3 regions of the Streptacidiphilus sp. MAP12-20 genome follow, and region 1 is predicted to be linked to each of the others. Evidence: predicted binding sites of a transcription regulator. Region 1 holds the regulator's gene; each other region holds the start of a gene.
What was found. Region 1 encodes HrcA, which represses chaperone genes, less so after heat shock. Its sites were predicted from a motif close to TTNGCACTCNGNNNNNCNGAGTGCNAA; they were not measured.

Region 1 (4,275 bases):
CGACCTCGCCCTCGCCGGCCAGCTGGATCCGGGTGCCGTTGTCCACGCCCGGCGGGATCTTGACCGTCAGCGTCCGCCGCGAGCGCACCCGGCCGTCGCCGGCGCACTCGGGACACGGGGTCGGCACGACCGTGCCGAAGCCCTGGCACTGCGGGCAGGGACGCGAGGTCATGACCTGGCCCAGGAAGGAGCGGGTCACCTGGGAGACCTCGCCGCGGCCGCGACACATGTCACAGGTCTGCGCCGAGGTGCCGGGGGCCGCGCCCTCGCCGTTGCAGGTGGTGCAGACGACGGCGGTGTCCACCTGGATGTCCTTGGTGGCGCCGAAGGCCGCTTCCTTCAGATCGATGTCGATCCGGATCATGGCGTCCTGGCCGCGCCGGGTCCGCGAACGCGGGCCGCGCTGGCCGCCGGCCGCGCCGAAGAACGCGTCCATGATGTCGCTGAAGCCGAAGCCCGCACCGGTGCCGAAGCCGCCCGCCCCGCCCGCGCCGCCGGTCGCGGAGAGCGGGTCGCCGCCGAGGTCGTAGACCTGGCGCTTGTTCGGGTCCGAGAGCACCTCGTAGGCGGCGTTGATCTCCTTGAACCGCTCCTGGGTCTTCGGGTCCGGGTTGACGTCAGGATGCAGCTCACGCGCCAACCGGCGGAAAGCCTTCTTGATCTCGTCCTGACTCGCGTCCCGTCGGACGCCGAGTACCGCGTAGTAGTCCGTGGCCACCAAAATGCTCCGCTAGTCTCCGTGTGAGGCTCGTGCCGTGTCGTGTCGTCGTCTTCGTTGTCCAGGACCAACATCGTCCAGGACCAGGTAGGACTAGGACGCGGCCAGGATCTGACCGACGTACCGTGCAACCGCTCGGACGGCCCCCATGGTTCCCGGGTAGTCCATCCTCGTCGGCCCGACCACCCCGAGTTTGGCGACGGTCTCATCGCCCGAACCGTAGCCCACCGAGACGACCGAGGTGGAATTCAGGCCCTCATAGGCGTTCTCGTGACCGATCCTGACCATCACCCCTGGATCTCCGGTCTCACCCAGCAGCCGAAGCAGAACCACCTGCTCTTCCAGCGCCTCAAGGACCGGCGCGATGGTGAGCGGGAAGTCGTGCGGGAACCGGGTCAGGTTGGCGGTGCCGCCGAGGACGACGCGCTCCTCGGTCTGCTCGACCAGGGCCTCGAAGAGGGTGGACAGCACGGTCGTGACCGCCGCCCGGTCCTGGTGGGCGAAGCTCTCCGGCAGGTCCTGCAGCAGCGTCGGGACCTCGGCGAAGCGGCGACCGGCCGCGCGCGCGTTGAGCCTGCTCCGCAGGTCGGCCAGCATCGCCTCGCCGACCTGGCTCGGGCAGTCGACCAGCCGCTGCTCGACCCGTCCGGTGTCGGTGATCAGCACCAGCATCACCCGGGTCGGCGTCAGCGCGACGAGCTCGACGTGCCGGACGGTGGAACGGGTGAGCGAGGGGTACTGGACCACCGCCACCTGTCTGGTCAGCTGCGCGAGCAGCCGGACCGTGCGGGCGACGACGTCGTCCAGGTCCAGGGCGTGGTCGAGAAAGTTGGTGATCGCCCGGCGCTCCGCCGTCGAGAGCGGCTTGACCTCGGTCAGTCGGTCGACGAAGAGGCGGTAGCCCTTGTCCGTGGGCACCCGGCCGGCACTGGTGTGCGGCTGGTGGATGTAGCCCTCCTCCTCGAGGATGGCCATGTCGTTACGGACGGTAGCCGAGGAGACACCGAGATTGTGGCGCTCGACCAGCGCCTTGGAGCCGACCGGCTCCTCGGTGCCGACGTAGTCCTGCACGATGGCGCGCAGCACCGCGAGCTTGCGGTCGTCGAGCCGACGCTCCTCACGCACGGGTACGCACCTCCAGTCGTCGGGTCCAGCAGCCGGTCGTCCAGTGCTGGGAGGGGCGCGGTCGGCGCCTTGATCCCGTCACTACACCTGCCCTGGCACTCTTGACTTACGAGTGCCAGCTTTCGTCGTGTGCCAGTGTAAAGCGCCAGGGTCCGCGACCGGAACGACTGGACCTCGTCAGACGTACCACATAGCGAGGGCGACACGGCAGAATGGCGTCCGCAGTTCACCGCCCAGGAGGGACACCATGTCCAGGACTCGTTTCGCACCGGACCGCGGGCTGACCACCCGCATGCTGATCACGATGTTCATGATCGGCCTGCTCTTCGTGGTCTTCGTCGGCGTGCTGCTGGTGGTGCTGCGCGGGGCGTGGCCGCTGGTCGCCATCATCGCGGGCGGGCTTTTCATCGCCCAGTTCTGGTTCAGCGACAAGATCGCCGCCTTCAGCATGGGCGCCCGCGAGGTCACACCCGAGGAATACCCGGAACTGCACGGCGCCATCGACCGCCTGTGCGCTCTCGCGGACATGCCGAAGCCGAAGGTCGCTGTCGCGCAGAGTGACATGCCCAACGCGTTCGCGACCGGCCGCAACGAGAAGAACGCCATCGTCTGTGTGACGACCGGGCTGCTGCGCCGCCTGGAGCCGGAGGAGCTGGAGGGCGTGCTCGCCCACGAGCTCTCCCACGTCGCGCACAAGGACGTCGCCGTGATGACCATCGCCGGCTTCCTCGGCGTCCTGGCCGGCATCCTCACTCGCGTCGGCCTCCAGTTCGGCCTGTTCGGCGGCTTCAACAGCCGCGACGACCGGGACGGCGACAACGGCAACGTCGCGCTGATCGCGGTCATCGCTGTCAGCGCTGTGGTCTACGGGATCAGCTTCCTGCTGACCCGCCTTCTCTCGCGCTACCGCGAGCTCTCGGCCGACCGCTCGGCCGCGCTGCTCACCGGCAAGCCTTCCGCCCTGGCCTCGGCGCTGACCAAGGTGACCGGCGACATCGGCGCGATCCCGACGCAGGACCTGCGCCAGTCGCAGCCGTTCAACGCCTTCTACTTCGCCCCGGCCCTGTCGGCGCGCGAGGTGGCGAGCAGCGCCTTCTCCACCCACCCCTCGCTCCAGCAGCGGCTGGAGCAGCTGGGCAAGATCTCCGCCGAGCTCGGCCGCAACTGAAGCGCTCCGCGCGGCCGCACGTGACAAGCGCTTCGCGCGCCTGAGAGGACACATACCGCGATGGGTTTCCTGGACGCCCTGCTCGGCCGGACCAAGCCGGTCAAGCCCGATCTGGACCAGCTCTTCGGCCTTCCCTCGGCCGCCATCACCCTGGAGGCGGCCGCGGGCTTCAAGCCCACCGGCGTCGGCTCGGTCTGCTTCGCCGCGGCCGAGGGCAACGCCTTCGCCCAGGTCCAGCAGGACGTCCAGGCCCTCCTGGACGCCGACACCGCGCGCGGCGGCCAGCCGGTCGAACTGACCCCGCGTGACGCCTACGGCTACACCTGGCTCACCTCCCGCCAGGACCCGGACGACATCGTCTCGCTGGTCAACGACGTCCACGCAGTCAACTCCGCACTGGAGTCCCAGGGCTTCGGCCCGCAGCTGCTCTGCTCGCTGGTCAACTTCTCCGACGTGCAGGGACGCCGCCTCGCCCTGGTCTACCTCTACAAGCGGGGCTCCTTCTACCCGTTCGCGCCGCTGGTGGGCGAGAAGCGGGACAACCCGCTGGAGTTGCAGATCAAGGCGATGCTCGGCAACGACCTGCGGCTCGAGCAGGACCTCACCCGCTGGTTCCCGGTCTGGGGCGCACCGGGGCTGTAGCGGTCGGCGCTCTGCGGCCCGAGTTCTGTAATGATCGGTCGGTGAGCCGATACGACGCCCGTGGCCTGACCGATCTGACGCCCCCGTGGAAGCGTCAGTCTCCCGTGCCGGAACTGCCGGCCGAGCGGGACCTGGTGGTCGAGGAGGCGTCAACCGGCTTCTGCGGGGCGGTCGTCCGCTGTGAGAAGACGGCCGAGGGCTTCACCGTCACGCTCGAGGACCGGCACGGCAAGCTGCGCGTCTTCCCGCTGGCCCCCCGCGGCTTCCTGGTCGACGGCGAGCCGGTGACGCTGGTGCGGCCGCAGCCGGGCGGGGCGCGGCCGGTGAGTCCGACCCGTACGGCGTCCGGCTCCGTCGCCGTGGTCGGCGCGAAGGCGCGCGTCGCGCTGCCGAGCCGGATCTACGTCGAGGGCCGCCACGACGCCGAACTGGTCGAGCGGGTCTGGGGTGACGACCTCCGGATCGAGGGCGTGGTCGTCGAGTACCTGGAGGGCATCGACGACCTCCCGGCGATCGTGACCGAGTTCGGCCCGGAGCCGGGACGGCGGCTGGGCGTCCTGGTGGACCATCTGGTGCCCGGTTCGAAGGAGTCCCGGATCGCGGCGCAGGTCACCGGCGCGCA
Region 2 (4,275 bases), on a different contig from region 1:
GAGCGGTCGGTGGGGCTTCGGTTACAGTCTTGAGGACGAGGTGGACTCATCGCACATTGGGGTCCGTCTCCGACAAATGCGCCGCGTGCGAACGCGCGACGCCATAGCGCTCATCCAGAGGGACTGAGGGAACGGCCCGTCGAAGTCCCGGCAACCCCCCTGCCAGGTAGTCCGCAGCGTGCACACGCCGCGTGGCCCAGGCCGGGAAGGTGCCAATTCCGTCCTGTGGCGAAACGCGCCCCGGGGAAGATGAGGAGAGAGGTTCTCGCCATCATGGCTCTTGTCAGCCACACCGTCGCACCCGACGCCTTCGGCCCCGCCGTGGCCCTGTCCTGTCGCGAGTGCGGAGCACGCACCCCCCTCGCTCCCGATTTCGCGTGTGTGGAGTGCTTCGGCCCGCTCGAGGTCGCCTACGAGCTCCCGGCCGGTGACCCGGAGGGCCTGCGCAAGCAGATCGAGAACGGCCCCGCCAACATCTGGCGCTACGCCCCGCTGCTGCCGGTCTCCCCGGACGTCGCCGAGCGCCCGAGCATGAACCCGGGCCTGACCAAGCTGGTCAAGGCGAACAACCTGGCCCGCGAGCTCGGCATCACCGGCTCCCTCTACGTCAAGGACGACTCCGGCAACCCGACCCACTCCTTCAAGGACCGGGTCGTGGCCATCGCCGTCGAGGCCGCCCGCACCTTCGGCTTCACCACGCTGTCCTGCTCCTCCACCGGCAACCTGGCCGGCGCGGTCACCGCCGCCGCCGCCCGCACCGGGCTGCGCGCCTGCGTCTTCATCCCGCACGACCTGGAGGCCGGAAAGGTCGTCATGGCCGCGATCTACGGCGGCGACGTCGTCGGCATCGACGGCAACTACGACGACGTGAACCGCTTCTGCTCCGAGCTGATCGGAGACCCGGCCGGTGAGGGCTGGGGCTTCGTCAACGTCAACCTGCGCCCCTACTACGGCGAGGGCTCCAAGACGCTGGCCTACGAGATCTGCGAGCAATTCGGCTGGCGGATCCCGGACCAGCTGGTGATCCCGATCGCCTCCGGCTCGCAGCTGACGAAGATCGACAAGGGCCTCAAGGAGCTGATCGCCCTCGGCCTCGTCGAGGACAAGCCCTACAAGATCTTCGGCGCCCAGGCCGAGGGCTGCTCCCCCGTGTCCGCCGCCTTCAAGGCCGGCCACGACGTGGTCCGCCCGCAGAAGCCGGACACCATCGCCAAGTCGCTGGCCATCGGCAATCCCGCCGACGGCATCTACGTGCTCGACATCGTCCGCCGCACCGGCGGTGCGGTCGAGGACGTCAACGACGAGCAGGTTGTCGACGCGATCGGCCTGCTGGCGCGCACCGAGGGCATCTTCGCCGAGACCGCCGGTGGCGTCACCGTCGGCGTGCTGCGCAAGCTGATCGAGAACGGCGTGCTGGACCCGGCCGCCGAGACCGTCGTGCTCAACACCGGCGACGGCCTGAAGACCCTGGAGGCCGTGGCGGACGCCGCCCGCCCGACCGCCGTCATCCGCCCCACCCTTGACTCGTTCCGAGAGGCAGGCCTCGCATGAGCGTCAACGTCCGCATCCCCACCATCCTGCGCACCTACACCGGCGGCAACGCCGAGGTGAAGGCCGAGGGCGCGACCCTCGCCGAGGTGATCAAGGACCTGGAGGCCAACCACGCGGGCATCTCCGCCCGGCTGCTGGACGACAACGGCAAGCTGCGCCGCTTCGTGAACGTCTACGTCAACGAGGACGACGTGCGCTTCGCCGACGGTCTGGAGACGGCGACGCCGGAAGGTGCGGGCGTCTCGATCATCCCCGCGGTGGCCGGCGGCTGCTGACGATTGCTGCTGACAGCTGTGCAGAGTCGGTGCACCCCTGACAGGGGTGCACCGACTCTGTCATTTCCTGATGTTTAAGAGGAGTAGAGTGCTCCTGTCCCGTCCGTCGAGACGGTTGGCTGATTCTTTTTCCTGCGGCAATATGCCGGACCCGTCCCTTATGTCCGGCCCGAATTGCTCGCCTTTGCGGTTGATTACCGTTTATGTCTCTTAACTTCTCCTGAGAATTCCCCGGCTTATGCTCTGTTGCTCAGGGCATCGGAGTGGATACATTCAGCGTCGATCGGGGGCGTGGCGTCTGCATCCCGCAGCGTTCCGACCGGTCCGGTCCGCGGTGTGCGGACCGTGAAAGGGCCAGTAATAGGGGAGTTTGGAATGGCTCAGGGCACCGTCAAGTGGTTCAACGCGGAGAAGGGGTACGGCTTCATCGCGGTCGACGGTGGTGCGGACGTGTTCGTCCACTACAGCGCGATCCAGATGGACGGGTACCGGTCGCTCGAAGAGGGCCAGCGGGTTGAGTTCGAGATCTCGCAGGGCCAGAAGGGCCCGCAGGCGGACATGGTCCGCGTGACCGCGTAACGCACCCCACTGCAGCCGGCGACCGCTGACTGATTCAGGACCCGCAGAGCTCGTTCCAGCTCATCTCAGCGAAACGATGCATCCACGCAGGTCTTCAGGAGGACCCCTGTCTCACTCGAGACGGGGGTCCTCCGTTGCGTCCGCTGCTTGCACTCAGGGGGGTCGAGTGCTAATCATTGGCGTTAGCACTCTGAGGTAGAGAGTGACAACGGGCCGGGTCGGTGAGGCTCCGGGCGCGGCGGGAAGGAACCGCCGAAGGTCGGTGCCGTCCGTCGCGGGCGCCAGCGCGGTCCGAAGCAGCCAGTCTGTCCAGGAGGACCGCTTCCATGGCCAAGATCATTGCGTTCGACGAAGAGGCCCGTCGTGGCCTCGAGCGCGGTATGAACCAGCTCGCCGACGCCGTCAAGGTCACGCTTGGCCCCAAGGGCCGCAACGTCGTTCTGGAGAAGAAGTGGGGCGCCCCCACGATCACCAACGACGGTGTCTCCATCGCCAAGGAGATCGAGCTCGAGGACCCCTACGAGAAGATCGGCGCCGAGCTCGTCAAGGAGGTCGCCAAGAAGACCGACGACGTCGCGGGTGACGGCACCACCACCGCCACCGTGCTGGCCCAGGCGCTCGTCCGCGAGGGTCTGCGCAACGTCGCCGCCGGCGCCAACCCGATGGCCCTCAAGCGCGGCATCGAGAAGGCCGTCGAGGCCGTCTCCGCCCAGCTGCTCGAGCAGGCCAAGGACGTGGAGACCAAGGAGCAGATCGCTTCCACCGCCTCCATCTCCGCCGCTGACACCCAGATCGGCGAGCTCATCGCCGAGGCGATGGACAAGGTCGGCAAGGAAGGCGTCATCACCGTCGAGGAGTCCCAGACCTTCGGTCTGGAGCTGGAGCTCACCGAGGGTATGCGCTTCGACAAGGGCTTCATCTCGGCGTACTTCGCCACCGACCTGGAGCGTATGGAGACCTCGTTCGAGGACCCCTACATCCTGATCGCCAACTCCAAGATCGGCGGCATCAAGGACCTGCTGCCGCTGCTGGAGAAGGTCATGCAGTCCGGCAAGCCGCTGCTGATCATCGCCGAGGACGTCGAGGGCGAGGCGCTCTCCACCCTCGTGGTCAACAAGATCCGTGGCACCTTCAAGTCCGTCGCCGTCAAGGCCCCGGGCTTCGGTGACCGTCGCAAGGCCATGCTGGGCGACATCGCCATCCTCACCGGTGGCCAGGTCATCTCCGAGGAGGTCGGCCTCAAGCTGGAGAACGCCGGTCTGGAGCTCCTGGGCCGCGCCCGCAAGGTCGTCGTCACCAAGGACGAGACCACCATCGTGGACGGCGCCGGCGAGAGCGACCAGGTCGCGGGCCGCGTGGCGCAGATCCGTGCCGAGATCGAGAACAGCGACTCGGACTACGACCGCGAGAAGCTGCAGGAGCGCCTGGCCAAGCTGGCCGGTGGCGTCGCTGTCATCAAGGCGGGCGCGGCCACCGAGGTCGAGCTCAAGGAGCGCAAGCACCGCATCGAGGATGCCGTTCGCAACGCGAAGGCGGCCGTCGAGGAGGGCATCGTCGCCGGTGGCGGCGTGGCCCTGCTGCAGGCCGGTGTCGCGTTCGAGAAGCTCGAGCTCGAGGGTGACGAGGCGACCGGAGCCAACATCGTGCGCGTCGCGCTCGAGGCCCCGATCAAGCAGATCGCGACCAACGCCGGCCTCGAGGGCGGCGTCGTGGTGGAGAAGGTTCGCAACCTCCCCGCCGGTCACGGCCTGAACGCCGCGACCAACGAGTACGTCGACCTCATCGCCGCGGGCATCATCGACCCGGCGAAGGTGACGCGCTCCGCGCTGCAGAACGCGGCCTCCATCGCCGCGCTCTTCCTCACCACCGA
Region 3 (4,275 bases), on a different contig from region 1:
GTCCTGCGCCACGCCGTGCCAGTTCATGGTGCGGATGAAGGCGTCGGTCTGCACCTGCCCCGAGCCGAACATCGAGGCGAGCGTGCCGGAGGTGATGTGCCGGTCCACGTCCATCTGCCAGAAGCGGTCCTGCGCCTGCACATAGCCCTGGGCCATGAACAGGTCCTCGGCGCTGGCGGCGTAGACCTGCGGGATGCCCTTGTCGTCCCGGATCACGTCGACCGGGCCGGAGAGGCCCTGCAGGTGGATGCTGCCGGTGGTCTGCGGGTAGGAGGCGTGCGCCTGGCGCACGCCGTACCAGCCGCCGAGGGCGACGCCGGCCACCAGCAGCAGCACGACCAGCACCACCAGCAGGCGCAGACGACGGAACTTCTTGGAGCGGGGCATCAGGGTCCTTGTGAGGGGCAGTGACTGTACCGCGACGTACCGCGCTAAGCGGCGGTGCTGACGCTAACACCCGAAGCGGAAGCGGTTGCGCGCGGCCGAGGCGTCGTCGGTGCCCGGCCGATGACCAGGGGTCACCGGTGCAGCGTGCCCAGCCTGTGGACGAACGCGAGTGCGCACCCGCCACAACGGTAAAATCTTGCCCCAGAGAAGTGGAAGCAACGATTCTGCTGTGCGAGGTGCCCCTGCGTGTCCGTCCACCGGCTCGACCTGCTCCTCCTGCTGTTCTCCCTGGTGTTGCTGGTGGCCGTCGCGGCGGTCCGGCTCTCCTCCCGCAGCGGGCTCCCCAGCCTGCTGTTGTACCTGGGCATCGGGGTGCTGCTCGGGCATGACGGCATCGCCGGCATCACCTTCGACAACGCCATGCTCACGCAGGTGCTCGGCTATGCCGCGCTGGTGGTGATCCTCGCGGAGGGCGGTCTCGGCACCCGCTGGCACGACATCAGACCCTCCGTCCCGGCCGCCGCGGTGCTGGCCACCTTCGGCACCGCGATCAGCGTCGGTGTCGTGGCCGTCGGCGCGCACCTGCTGACGGGGGTGAGCTGGCGGATCGCCCTGCTGCTCGGCGCGATCGTCTCGTCCACGGACGCGGCGGCGGTCTTCTCCGTGCTGCGCCGCGTGCCCCTGCCGGCGCGGCTGAGCGGGCTGCTGGAGGCGGAGTCCGGCTTCAACGACGCGCCCGTGGTCATCCTGGTCGTCGCCTTCGCGACCTCGGGGCCGATCAGCTCCTGGTGGGTGCTGGCCGGGACGGTGGTGGTGGAGCTGGCGATCGGGCTCGCGGTGGGTGTGGCCGTCGGCCGGCTCGGCGCGCTGACGCTGCGCCACGTCGCGCTCCCCTCCTCCGGCCTCTACCCGATCGCCGTCGTCGCACTGACGCTGCTCGCCTACGCGGGCGGCGCGCTGCTGCACGGCTCCGGCTTTCTGGCCGTCTACATCTGCGCGCTGGTGCTGGGCAACGCGCGGTTGCCGCACGGCCCGGCGACCCGCGGCTTCGCCGAGGGCCTGGCCTGGATCGCGCAGATCAGCATGTTCGTCATGCTCGGCCTGCTGGTGAACCCGCACACGATGGCGGACTCGGTGGTGCCGGCGCTGGTCGTCGGGCTGGTGCTGGTGCTGGTCGCCCGCCCAGCCTCGGTGCTGCTGACCCTGACGCCGTTCCGGGTGCGCTGGCGCGAGCAGGCGCTGCTGAGCTGGGCCGGCCTGCGCGGCGCCGTGCCGATCGTGCTGGCCACCATCCCGGTGGTGCACGCCGTGCCGGGCGCGGACCAGCTCTTCAACACGGTCTTCCTGCTCGTCGTCGTCTTCACCTTGATCCAGGGCCCGACCCTGCCCTGGGTCGCGAAGCGCCTGCGGATCTCGGACTCCGCGCACGCCGACGACCTGGAGGTCGAGTCCGCTCCGCTGGAGCGGCTGCACGGGCACCTGCTCTCGGTCTCGATCGGCCCGGAGTCACGCCTCGCCGGCGTCGAGGTGAGCGAGCTGCGCCTGCCCAAGGGCGCGGCGGTGACCCTGGTCGTCCGCGAGGGGACGAGCTTCGTGCCGGGCCCGGCAACGGTGCTGCGGCACGCGGACGACCTGCTCGTGGTCACCACCGATGCGGTGCGCGACCGGACCGAACGCCGCTTGCGCGCGGTCGACCGGGGCGGCAAGCTGGCGGGCTGGCTCAGCGGCACCCGCGGCGAGTACTGAGCCGGAACGTGGGGGCGAGCGCTGCCTGGGTACTGAGGCTCACATCACGATCAGTGGACTTATCGACCCGGAATACCGCATCATTGAGGATCGTTAGCACTCATAGCCTTAGAGTGCCAGGAGGAAAACCAGTGCCGACGTACCAGTACCAGTGCACCCAGTGCGGCAGCGGCCTCGAAGCCGTGCAGAAGTTCAGCGACGCCGCGCTGACCGAGTGCCCCGAGTGCGGCGGCAAGCTGCGCAAGATCTTCTCCGCGGTGGGCGTGGTCTTCAAGGGATCCGGCTTCTACCGGACGGACAGCCGCTCGTCGTCCAGCAGCAGCGTCTCGTCCTCGTCGGCGAGCGCTCCGGCCGCGTCGTCCGGCTCCTCTTCGTCGACGTCCTCCTCGACGTCTTCGTCGAGTTCTTCCAGTTCCTCCTCGTCCGGCTCGGCCGGTTCCGCCGCCTGAGCCGACCCGCGCGGCTACGCTGCGGCGCATGACAGACCAGTCAGCTGCAGCGGGCAGGGCCGAGATCGGCATCATCGGCGGCACGGGGCTCTACGCGCTCGTGGACGACCTGGACGAGGTCGTCGTCGACACCCCGTACGGCGCTCCCAGCGACTCGCTCCTCGTGGGCGAGTTCGCGGGGCGCCGCGTGGCGTTTCTGCCGCGGCACGGGAGGGCGCACCGGATCCCCCCGCACGCGATCAACTACCGGGCCAACCTGTGGGCCCTGCGCGCGCTCGGCGTCCGCCAGGTGCTCGGCCCCTGCGCGACGGGCGGGCTGCGCCCCCAGTTCGGCCCCGGCACGCTCCTCGTCCCCGACCAGTTCGTGGACCGCACCTCCGGACGCATCCAGACTTACTACGACGGTCTGACACGTGCCGACGGCCGCGTCCCCGAGGTCGTCCATGTCTCCGCCGCCGACCCCTACTGCCCGCGCGGGCGGTCGGTCGCGGTGAAGGGTGCGCACGAGGCAGGCTGGCCGCCAGTGGACGGCGGCACGCTCGTGGTGATCGAGGGCCCGCGCTTCTCCACCCGCGCCGAGTCGCGCTGGTACAGCTCGCAGGGCTGGTCGGTGGTGGGCATGACGGGCCACCCGGAGGCCGTGCTCGCCCGCGAGCTGGCCCTCTGCTACACCTCGCTGACGCTGGTCACCGACCTGGACGCGGGCGTGGAGACGGGCCAGGGCGTGACCCACGCGGAGGTGCTGGCCGAGTTCGGCCGCAACATCGACCGGCTGCGCGGCGTGCTGGCCCAGACGGTGGCGGCGCTGCCGACCACCGAGGACCGGGACTGCATCTGCGCACACGCGCTGGACGGCCTGGAGACCGGCCTGGAGTCGGAGTAGGAGCCACCCCGGCGCAAGCAGGGGCCTGGGACCTTCTCTCGGTGCGGCCCCTCACCCGATCGGGTGGCGAGGTTTTCCACAGGGCCGGGTTTTCCACAGGTTGTGGGGACGCCGCTGGATCGCGTCGTGACGTGGGAGCAGGGTTGGGCCACGGCGAATCACCGCCGACGCCCCGCCCGCTCCGCCCAGTCCCGTCCCGGCCCGATCCCGTCCTGGAGGTATCCGGTGTCCCTCTCCATCCCGCCCACGTACTGCATCGCCGCCTTCCCTCCCATCCGCGCGGGCGGCGGCCGACATCGGCTACCGACGCCGGTGCGGCGCCGTCCCGGGCCGATCGCGGCCGGATTGATCGTCGCGGCGACGACGCTGGCCGTCGGGTCACTCCGGCAGATCCCCGGTTCGAGTGAAAAGGGAGCGGCTGCGGGCGCACGCCCCCATACCGAAGCGGGGACGTTTGCTCAGGTCGCGCCGGTGCCCCCGGCCACGACACCCCCGCACGGGTGAATTTCCGCGTGCCCCGAGCCCCGGGCTTCTGCCGTAACTTCCGTTGACCATGAAAGGCTTCAAGGCATTCCTGCTCCGCGGCAACGTCGTGGATCTCGCAGTCGCGGTCGTCATCGGCGCCGCGTTCACCAAGGTCATCAACTCGATCGTCGACGGGATCATCAACCCGGTTGTCGGCGCCTTCGGCACCCAGGACCTCAACGCCTACACGTCCTGCCTGAAGGGCACCTGCCAGCTGGACAAGGCCACGGGGAAGGTCGACGGCATCCTGATCCAGTGGGGCACCGTACTCGGCGCGGTCCTCAG

Region 2: a site for HrcA is predicted at 2,552-2,578, ahead of groL (chaperonin GroEL). Genes of this name have one in related genera too.
Region 3: a site for HrcA is predicted at 2,227-2,253, ahead of ABIA32_RS05870 (FmdB family zinc ribbon protein). Genes of this name have one in related genera too.

The regions. Positions count from the first base shown of each region.
Region 1 covers NZ_JBGCCK010000005.1:73,545-77,819, forward strand. Annotated here, with positions in the region: gene dnaJ (molecular chaperone DnaJ) at 1-718, opposite strand, end outside; gene hrcA (heat-inducible transcriptional repressor HrcA) at 812-1,843, opposite strand; gene htpX (zinc metalloprotease HtpX) at 2,091-3,011, shown strand; gene ABIA32_RS08245 (hypothetical protein) at 3,072-3,653, shown strand; gene ABIA32_RS08250 (DUF3097 domain-containing protein) at 3,695-4,275, shown strand, end outside.
Region 2 covers NZ_JBGCCK010000003.1:189,437-193,711, forward strand. Annotated here, with positions in the region: SAM riboswitch class I at 108-256, shown strand; gene thrC (threonine synthase) at 250-1,551, shown strand; gene ABIA32_RS05300 (MoaD/ThiS family protein) at 1,548-1,826, shown strand; gene ABIA32_RS05305 (cold-shock protein) at 2,202-2,405, shown strand; gene groL (chaperonin GroEL) at 2,732-4,275, shown strand, end outside.
Region 3 covers NZ_JBGCCK010000003.1:314,067-318,341, reverse strand. Annotated here, with positions in the region: gene ABIA32_RS05880 (penicillin acylase family protein) at 1-387, opposite strand, end outside; gene ABIA32_RS05875 (potassium/proton antiporter) at 634-2,133, shown strand; gene ABIA32_RS05870 (FmdB family zinc ribbon protein) at 2,265-2,582, shown strand; gene ABIA32_RS05865 (S-methyl-5'-thioadenosine phosphorylase) at 2,611-3,465, shown strand; gene mscL (large conductance mechanosensitive channel protein MscL) at 4,019-4,275, shown strand, end outside.